One region of the Paenibacillus sp. R14(2021) genome, then DNA from elsewhere that is predicted to be linked to it. Evidence: a T-box and tRNA genes for the amino acid it is inferred to sense, from the RefSeq annotation. Region 1 holds a T-box; the other holds one or more tRNA genes.
The links. The T-box of region 1 lies ahead of ileS (isoleucine--tRNA ligase). A T-box ahead of a tRNA ligase gene usually reads a tRNA of that ligase, here a tRNA-Ile.
Positions count from the first base shown of each region.

Region 2: it encodes a tRNA-Ile, which carries the amino acid that the T-box ahead of ileS (isoleucine--tRNA ligase) is inferred to sense. The anticodon was not compared.

Region 1 covers NZ_CP080269.1:95,642-99,816, reverse strand. The annotation lists gene ileS (isoleucine--tRNA ligase) at 1-1,811, opposite strand, end outside; T-box leader at 1,865-2,169, opposite strand; gene KXU80_RS00470 (DivIVA domain-containing protein) at 2,231-2,725, opposite strand; gene KXU80_RS00465 (YlmH family RNA-binding protein) at 2,819-3,601, opposite strand; gene KXU80_RS00460 (YggT family protein) at 3,598-3,813, opposite strand; gene KXU80_RS00455 (cell division protein SepF) at 3,869-4,175, opposite strand, start outside.
Region 2 covers NZ_CP080269.1:4,336,306-4,340,480, reverse strand. The annotation lists gene KXU80_RS20305 (M48 family metallopeptidase) at 1-381, opposite strand, end outside; tRNA gene KXU80_RS20300 (tRNA-Gly) at 538-608, opposite strand; tRNA gene KXU80_RS20295 (tRNA-Pro) at 622-698, opposite strand; tRNA gene KXU80_RS20290 (tRNA-Cys) at 720-790, opposite strand; tRNA gene KXU80_RS20285 (tRNA-Gly) at 795-869, opposite strand; tRNA gene KXU80_RS20280 (tRNA-Leu) at 873-959, opposite strand; tRNA gene KXU80_RS20275 (tRNA-Leu) at 972-1,057, opposite strand; tRNA gene KXU80_RS20270 (tRNA-Lys) at 1,071-1,143, opposite strand; tRNA gene KXU80_RS20265 (tRNA-Gln) at 1,151-1,226, opposite strand; tRNA gene KXU80_RS20260 (tRNA-His) at 1,253-1,328, opposite strand; tRNA gene KXU80_RS20255 (tRNA-Trp) at 1,354-1,427, opposite strand; tRNA gene KXU80_RS20250 (tRNA-Tyr) at 1,440-1,524, opposite strand; tRNA gene KXU80_RS20245 (tRNA-Thr) at 1,529-1,604, opposite strand; tRNA gene KXU80_RS20240 (tRNA-Phe) at 1,633-1,708, opposite strand; tRNA gene KXU80_RS20235 (tRNA-Asp) at 1,723-1,799, opposite strand; tRNA gene KXU80_RS20230 (tRNA-Met) at 1,833-1,909, opposite strand; tRNA gene KXU80_RS20225 (tRNA-Val) at 1,926-2,001, opposite strand; tRNA gene KXU80_RS20220 (tRNA-Glu) at 2,019-2,093, opposite strand; tRNA gene KXU80_RS20215 (tRNA-Ser) at 2,112-2,202, opposite strand; tRNA gene KXU80_RS20210 (tRNA-Asn) at 2,208-2,283, opposite strand; tRNA gene KXU80_RS20205 (tRNA-Ala) at 2,300-2,375, opposite strand; tRNA gene KXU80_RS20200 (tRNA-Ile) at 2,384-2,460, opposite strand; rRNA gene KXU80_RS20195 (23S ribosomal RNA) at 2,574-4,175, opposite strand, start outside.

The DNA of each region.
Region 1 (4,175 bases):
ATTTCCCACGGGTCGATAACGTTGCCTTTGGACTTGGACATCTTCTGTCCGTTCTCGTCAAGAATGTGGCCTGTCGAGATAACTGCTTTATACGGCGCTTTGCCGTTGTAGAGCGTGGATACTGCCAGCAAGCTGAAGAACCAGCCGCGCGTTTGGTCGATGCCTTCGCAGATAATATCAGCCGGATACTGCTCGGCAAACTCTTCTTGCTTCTCGAATGGCTGATGATACTGCGCGAACGGCATGGAGCCGCTGTCGAACCAGACGTCAATCACCTCGGATGTGCGCGTCATCACGCCGCCTTCGCAGTGCGGACAATGCAGCTTAACGTCGTCGACGTAAGGCTTATGCAGCTCGATATCTTCCGAGATCGGCGTAACGGAGCGTGCCGCCAAATCTGCGCGGCTGCCAGGTGCATGCTGCCCGCCGCAGGTGTCGCATATCCAAACGTTAAGCGGCGTTCCCCAGTAGCGGTTGCGGCTGATGTTCCAGTCGACGAGATCTTCAAGGAATTTGCCGAAGCGTCCTTCGCGGATATGGGACGGATACCAGTCCACGCCGCTGTTGTTTGCGATTAGTTGATCCTTTATAGCCGTCGTCTCGATGAACCAGCTGTCTGTTGCATAATAGATCAGCGGCGTTTTGCAGCGCCAGCAGAACGGATAGCTGTGCTCGTAGCGTTCCTTCGAGAACAAGAGACCGCGCTCACTGAGCATTTTCACGATATCGACATCGCACTCTTTCACGAAACGGCCGGCGAGATCTGTCACGACTTCCGTGTAACGACCGGCGTTGTCTACGACGTTCAAGAAGCTTACGCCGTTCTGACGGGCAACCTTATAGTCTTCATCGCCGTGTGCAGGCGCGATATGAACGATACCCGTACCGCTCGTGTCGCTGACGTAATCACCCGGGATGATAAAATGGCCGTTCTCGACGATCTCATAGTTGAAAGGCGGCGTATATTTCAGATTCAGCAGCTCCGTGCCCTTCACGGTGGATTGCACCTCGTAATCGCCTTTCATGACGCTTTCGATAAGCGCTTCGGCAACGATGTACACCTCGCCGTCCTTCAGGACGCGCGCGTAGCTCAGGTTTGGATTCACGGCAAGCGCAACATTCGCCGGAAGCGTCCATGGTGTCGTCGTCCATGCCAGCACGAACTCGCCGCTGCCTGTCAGCTTGAATTTCACGGTGGCGCTCAGATCTTTGACATCCTCGTAGCCTTGCGCGACTTCATGCGAGCTGAGCGTTGTCTGGCAATCCGGGCAATACGGGCTTACGCGGTGCCCGCGGTAAAGCAGGCCTTTGCCATGAATGGTGGAGAGGATATGCCAGACGCTCTCGATGTAATTATTGTTCAACGTGATATAAGGATCGTCCATATTCGTCCAATAGCCAATCGCTTCCGTCAGCTCGCGCCATTGGCGCTCGTATTCGAATACGCTGCTTTTGCACTTCTTGATGAAGGCTTCTACGCCGTAATTCTCGATTTCCTGCTTGCCGGAAATGCCCAGCTGTTTCTCGACGCCAAGCTCGACTGGCAGACCGTGGGTGTCCCAACCAGCTTTACGCACAACCCGGTAGCCGTCCATCGTCTTATACCGGCAAATAAAATCTTTGATAACCCGACCTAGCACATGTCCGATATGCGGTTTTCCGTTTGCGGTCGGCGGTCCTTCGTAGAAGACGAAGTTCGGTTTGCCCGCTCGGTTATCGATTGATTTCTGGAATGTTTGATCCTCTTTCCACTTGCCTAATACCCGCAGATCACGGGCTCTTGCTTTCTCTTTCACATCGATGCGCTGCATCTTCGCACGCCCCTTTCATGGCTCCTGAAAATAAAAAAAGCCCCGCCCCTTAAAAAAGGGACGAGACTGTTGCTCGCGATACCACCCTTGTTCCATACAATCGCTGGCTGCTGAGAGCCCCTCCGTATAGATAGGCAAAAACAGCACCGATTGTTTGGCACCTTAGTCACGGATGTACACATCCGAGTTCCGGGTAACGGCGGACCACCGGCGAAGCTTATTTCTTATGAGTGCTCATAAGGTTCAGCTGCGCTTCTCGGAGAGGATCTTCCGCAAGGGTCTGCACACCGGCATTTCAGCAACCGCCGGCTCTCTGGAGAGCATCCGCACGCGTACTCGTTCTCGTCAACGAATTCATTCGTATACATGGATTATTACCATTTATACGCCATTCCTAAACAATTGTCAAACAATTGGGCTTAGCCGCGCACAATTTCGCTTGTGTACGTGGATGGCCCCTCCAAGGAATCCCAGCTGTCATGGCTCAAGAGATCCAGCTGTGCTTCAACCAATGTCCGGAACCGGGCACGGTAGATCGACGCCTGCTTCTTCAGCTCCTCGACTTCAAGGGCGACCTTGCGGGATTTGCTGAGCGACTCATTAATGATCCGGTCTGCGTTCTTCTCCGCTTCCTTCACGATGAGCTGCGCTTCCTTCTTCGCATTGCTTCTGACTTCATCTGCTGCTTCCTGCGCCACGATAATTGTCTTGCTGAGGGTTTCTTCGATGGTTGCGAAATGATTCAGCTTCTCTTGCAGTGCAAGCGCTTGGTTCTGAATTTCTTTATTTTCACGAATGAGCGCTTCATAATCTTTAATAACCTGATCGAGAAATTCATTCACTTCATCTTCATCATATCCGCGAAGACGTCTGCCAAATTCCTTGTTATGTATGTCCAATGGCGTTAACGGCACTGGCGCACCTCCTGAATGTTATCGAGTCCTAGGACGTGTCGTCCCGATTGTACATTCTAATTTCGACAGATGAAGTCATTTTCCTGCAAAGAATTAGATAAATTTGCCGATTTTGACCCTGACTCTGCCTTTTTTGGTAACGCCGTCAACGCCAAGCACCTTAAACCGTCCCAATCCCTGCAAGGAAACGACGTCCCCCTCCTTGAGCGGGGCAGATGGATCCTCTTCCACCTTCCAGTTCACGCGGCATCTGCCTGCACGGATAGGATCTACAATTTTGGTTCGACTCATTCGGTGTACATCACTTGCAATACCGTCTAGACGCAAAGAAGCCACCGAAATGTTCATCTCTTCCAGAGCCGAAACGGCCGGACGCAGCGACGCCGTCGGAAGCAGATCCGTTAGGACGTGAACACGGTGGACTTGCCGCAGATGAATATTGATATAGTCGGCTATTTCTTCCGCAACGAGACAATGGGCTCCGTCATCATGCACATGAAGGTCGCCGATTCGGTCCCGCTTAATGCCAAGACCGAGCAGGGCACCTAAATAATCGCCATGATCCAGTTCCAAATGTCCCTGTGTACCGCCGGATACTTGAATGAGCGCGATTCGTTCCGGCTCATCGTCCAGTACCCGGTAATCCGGTGCAAGGATAGCGCGCTTACGTTCTGCTCCCTCATAACCGCCAAACAGGCGGATTTGCACATCCGGGTTTCGATTGACTAATGAAACCAAGATGTCCGCCTGCCTGGGATCCAGAAAATCCGTCAGCTTCATCTCGTGAGCAAAGGCTGCACGGTCCACCCACTCCGATGCCCGGTCCACGAATGGACGTTCATCCGGATGAAAATGGACGTAGATATCATTCTTCATAAGATCGGCTGAAGAATAAAGATAAGTCCGCGAGCTACAAATTGCAGCGCGAACAAGGCTACGATGGGCGAAATGTCGATGACGCCCCCGATAGAAGGAATAAATCTGCGGAACGGCTTCAAATAAGGCTCAACGCATTTGCCAAGAAGCTCTCCGATAAAGCTGTCACGAAGACCCGGCAGCCACGAAAGCAGAATATACCCGATAATCATATACTGATAAATTTGAGACAGGGTTAATATTAATTGTACGAAATCCAACTCAAGGTCACCTCGATTTTTTGTAGTCTTGCTCCTCTGCCAGCATTTCCGTTATTGCGCCTTGAATTTCAACCGTATCCGGCGTGCATAGAAAAATGTTAGGCCCAAGCTTCGAGATCCCGCCGTTCAGTGCGTAGATTGTCCCGCTCAAGAAATCAACGATCCTGACGGCTTGATCGGAACGGACTCGCTGCAAATTGACGACGACGGATTTTCGTGATCGAAGATGGTCCGCAATATCTTGTGCTTCTTCATAGGAGCGCGGCTCGTTCAGAATAACGCGAACGTTCTTCTGCGAATGAATGCTGACTATA
Region 2 (4,175 bases), 1.7 Mb from region 1:
ATATATTAGAATACGTTCCAAAACAACCTTCTTGCAGCTTGCAAAATAAAACTTTTTCAAACGCTGTCTAAGTTCTTCTTCATTCCGTGCCGTTGTATTAATTAAATCACTCAAAAGGCAATATTGCCCCAGGTGGAGGAACTTGCCCTCCTCTTGATAATCCTTCATCTGCAGCGCCTCACGGGCTTTCTCAAGCCGATCCAGTTGTGCCGTAATGGCCTGTCCGTGCTGTCTTACTGCGCGCAAGATCTGCTCGTCGCTTGTACCGTTGGGGGCCTTCACCGTAATGAACCCGTTAGGCTCGATATGGATGGAAAGCTTCTTCCCAGCGCCGTATGCGACATGAACGTCAATGGTTCGCTGCTCAAGTTGAATCTCCATAATCTCCATCTTTTCTTTTGCGTATTAATAAAGCTATTGCGGGATTCTTCAATTCTAACGCTCTGTTTATCAGGCGTCTACCTGGCGGTACGCAGCAACCGTAAACAACAAGAAGCCTTTCATCCGGATGGATAAAAGGCTTCTGTTAAATAGGAAAGCGGGTGATGGGAATCGAACCCACACCATCAGCTTGGGAAGCTGAAGTTCTGCCATTGAACTACACCCGCAATAATAAGGATATGGTCGGGATGACACGATTTGAACATGCGACCCCCTGGTCCCAAACCAGGTGCTCTACCAAGCTGAGCTACATCCCGCGATCGAAAACAAAACATTCAAGGCGCCACCCAGATTCGAACTGGGGGTGAAGCTTTTGCAGAGCTTTGCCTTACCACTTGGCTATGGCGCCATGATGGAGCGGAAGACGGGAATCGAACCCGCGACCCTCGCCTTGGCAAGGCGATGCTCTACCGCTGAGCCACTTCCGCAGATGGTGCGGTCAAGAGGACTCGAACCTCCACGTCATTGCTGACACTAGAACCTGAATCTAGCGCGTCTGCCAATTCCGCCATGACCGCATATGTGATTGATGGTGCGGTTGATGGGACTCGAACCCATACGCCTGGTGGGCACTACCCCCTCAAGATAGCGTGTCTGCCAATTCCACCACAACCGCATAACAAGAAAAGTGAGCCATGTAGGACTCGAACCTACGACACCCTGATTAAAAGTCAGGTGCTCTACCAACTGAGCTAATGGCTCAAATAAATGGCTGGGGATCTAGGATTCGAACCTAGGGAATGACGGAGTCAAAGTCCGTTGCCTTACCGCTTGGCTAATCCCCAACATAAAGCTTTTGGTTTAGTTAATATGGGGCGACCGATGGGAATTGAACCCACGAATGCCGGATCCACAAACCGGTGCGTTAACCACTTCGCCACGATCGCCATATAACAACTAACAACATTCAATTGGCAGGGGCAGCAGGAATTGAACCCACACTAACGGTTTTGGAGACCGCTGTTCTACCCTTAAACTATGCCCCTAGGTAAGAAAAGTGGTGGAGGATGATGGATTCGAACCACCGAACTCAGAGAGAGCAGATTTACAGTCTGCCGTGTTTAGCCACTTCACTAATCCTCCATGATGGTGCCGGCGAGAGGATTCGAACCCCCGACCTACTGATTACAAGTCAGTTGCTCTACCAACTGAGCTACACCGGCAAGTTATTCCATTATTGCTTGTCTAAAATGGTGGCTCGGGACGGAATCGAACCGCCGACACGAGGATTTTCAGTCCTCTGCTCTACCGACTGAGCTACCGAGCCGTACTTGGTTATAATGGCGGAGCCGACGGGATTCGAACCCGCGGTCTCCTGCGTGACAGGCAGGCATGTTGGGCCACTACACCACGGCTCCACATTATAATTCTCGGCTCACACCGAAGGTAATTGGTTGCGGGGGCAGGATTTGAACCTGCGGCCTTCGGGTTATGAGCCCGACGAGCTACCGGGCTGCTCCACCCCGCGTCATTGTAAACATTTATGGTGGAGGCTGACGGGATCGAACCGCCGACCCTCTGCTTGTAAGGCAGATGCTCTCCCAGCTGAGCTAAGCCTCCAGAAAGAAAGATGAAGATGGTGACCCGTAGGGGACTCGAACCCCTGTTACCTCCGTGAAAGGGAGGTGTCTTAACCACTTGACCAACGGGCCTGATCACGATAAAAGTTCTGGCGGAGAGCGAGGGATTCGAACCCTCGATACGCGGTTAACGTATACACGATTTCCAATCGTGCTCCTTCGACCACTCGGACAGCTCTCCAGAAATGGCTCCCCGAACAGGACTCGAACCTGTGACAACTCGATTAACAGTCGAGTGCTCTACCAACTGAGCTATCAGGGAATAGGTTGAACAATCTTGGTGGAGCCAAGCGGGATCGAACCGCTGACCTCCTGCTTGCAAGGCAGGCGCTCTCCCAGCTGAGCTATGGCCCCAAAGGGAATGGTTGGCCTTAGTGGACTCGAACCACCGACCTCACCCTTATCAGGGGTGCGCTCTAACCAGCTGAGCTAAAGGCCAATAAAAAACCCACTACGAGGTGGGTGTACCTTCAATCTATGTAAAGATGACACCCTAAAAACTGAATATGATTTCATGCAAAACAATTAGCTGGTTGTCTCTGTGAAAGACGTTAGGATAAGCCCTCGACCGATTAGTATTCGTCAGCTACATGCATTACTGCACTTCCACCTCGAACCTATCAACCTGGTCGTCTACCAGGGGTCTTACGAATTGGGAAATCTCATCTTGAGGGGGGCTTCACGCTTAGATGCTTTCAGCGCTTATCCCGTCCGCACTTGGCTACCCAGCGGTGCTCCTGGCGGAACAACTGGTACACCAGCGGTGCGTCCATCCCGGTCCTCTCGTACTAAGGACAGCTCCTCTCAAATTTCCTACGCCCACGACAGATAGGGACCGAACTGTCTCACGACGTTCTGAACCCAGCTCGCGTACCGCTTTAATGGGCGAACAGCCCAACCCTTGGGACCTACTTCAGCCCCAGGATGCGATGAGCCGACATCGAGGTGCCAAACCTCCCCGTCGATGTGGACTCTTGGGGGAGATAAGCCTGTTATCCCCAGGGTAGCTTTTATCCGTTGAGCGATGGCCCTTCCATTCGGTACCACCGGATCACTAAGCCCGACTTTCGTCCCTGCTCGACTTGTAGGTCTCGCAGTCAAGCTCCCTTATGCCTTTGCACGCTGCGAATGATTTCCAACCATTCTGAGGGAACCTTTGGGCGCCTCCGTTACATTTTAGGAGGCGACCGCCCCAGTCAAACTGCCCACCTGACACGGTCCCTGTACCGGATTACGGTACCAGGTTAGAACTCCGATACGATCAGGGTGGTATCCCAACGTTGCCTCCACCGAAGCTGGCGCTCCGGCTTCTTAGGCTCCCACCTATCCTGTACAGATCGTACCAAAGTCCAATATCAAGCTGCAGTAAAGCTCCATGGGGTCTTTCCGTCTTGTCGCGGGTAACCTGCATCTTCACAGGTATTAAAATTTCACCGGATCTCTCGTTGAGACAGCGCCCAAGTCGTTACGCCATTCGTGCGGGTCAGAATTTACCTGACAAGGAATTTCGCTACCTTAGGACCGTTATAGTTACGGCCGCCGTTTACTGGGGCTTCGGTTCATAGCTTCGCCTTGCGGCTAACCACTCCCCTTAACCTTCCAGCACCGGGCAGGCGTCAGCCCGTATACTTCGCCTTACGGCTTCGCACAGACCTGTGTTTTTGCTAAACAGTCGCTTGGGCCTTTTCACTGCGGCCCCCTCGGGCTATTCACCCTACCGAGGCACCCCTTCTCCCGAAGTTACGGGGTCATTTTGCCGAGTTCCTTAACGAGAGTTCTTCCGAGCGCCTTAGCATACTCTGCTCGACTACCTGTGTCGGTTTGCGGTACGGGCACCTTCACCTGGCTAGAGGCTTTTCTTGGCAGCCTGAACTCATGACCTTCGCTACTGCAATTTTCGCTCCCCATCACAGCCCAGCCTTATCGATGTGCGGATTTGCCTACACATCAGCCTCACTGCTTGGACGGGCATCCATCAGCCCGCGTCACTATCCTTCTGCGTCACCCCATTGCTCGTAACGGCTTACGGTGGTACAGGAATATCAACCTGTTGTCCTTCGACTACGCCTTTCGGCCTCGCCTTAGGTCCCGACTTACCCTGAGCGGACGAGCCTTCCTCAGGAAACCTTAGTCTTACGGCGGACAAGATTCTCA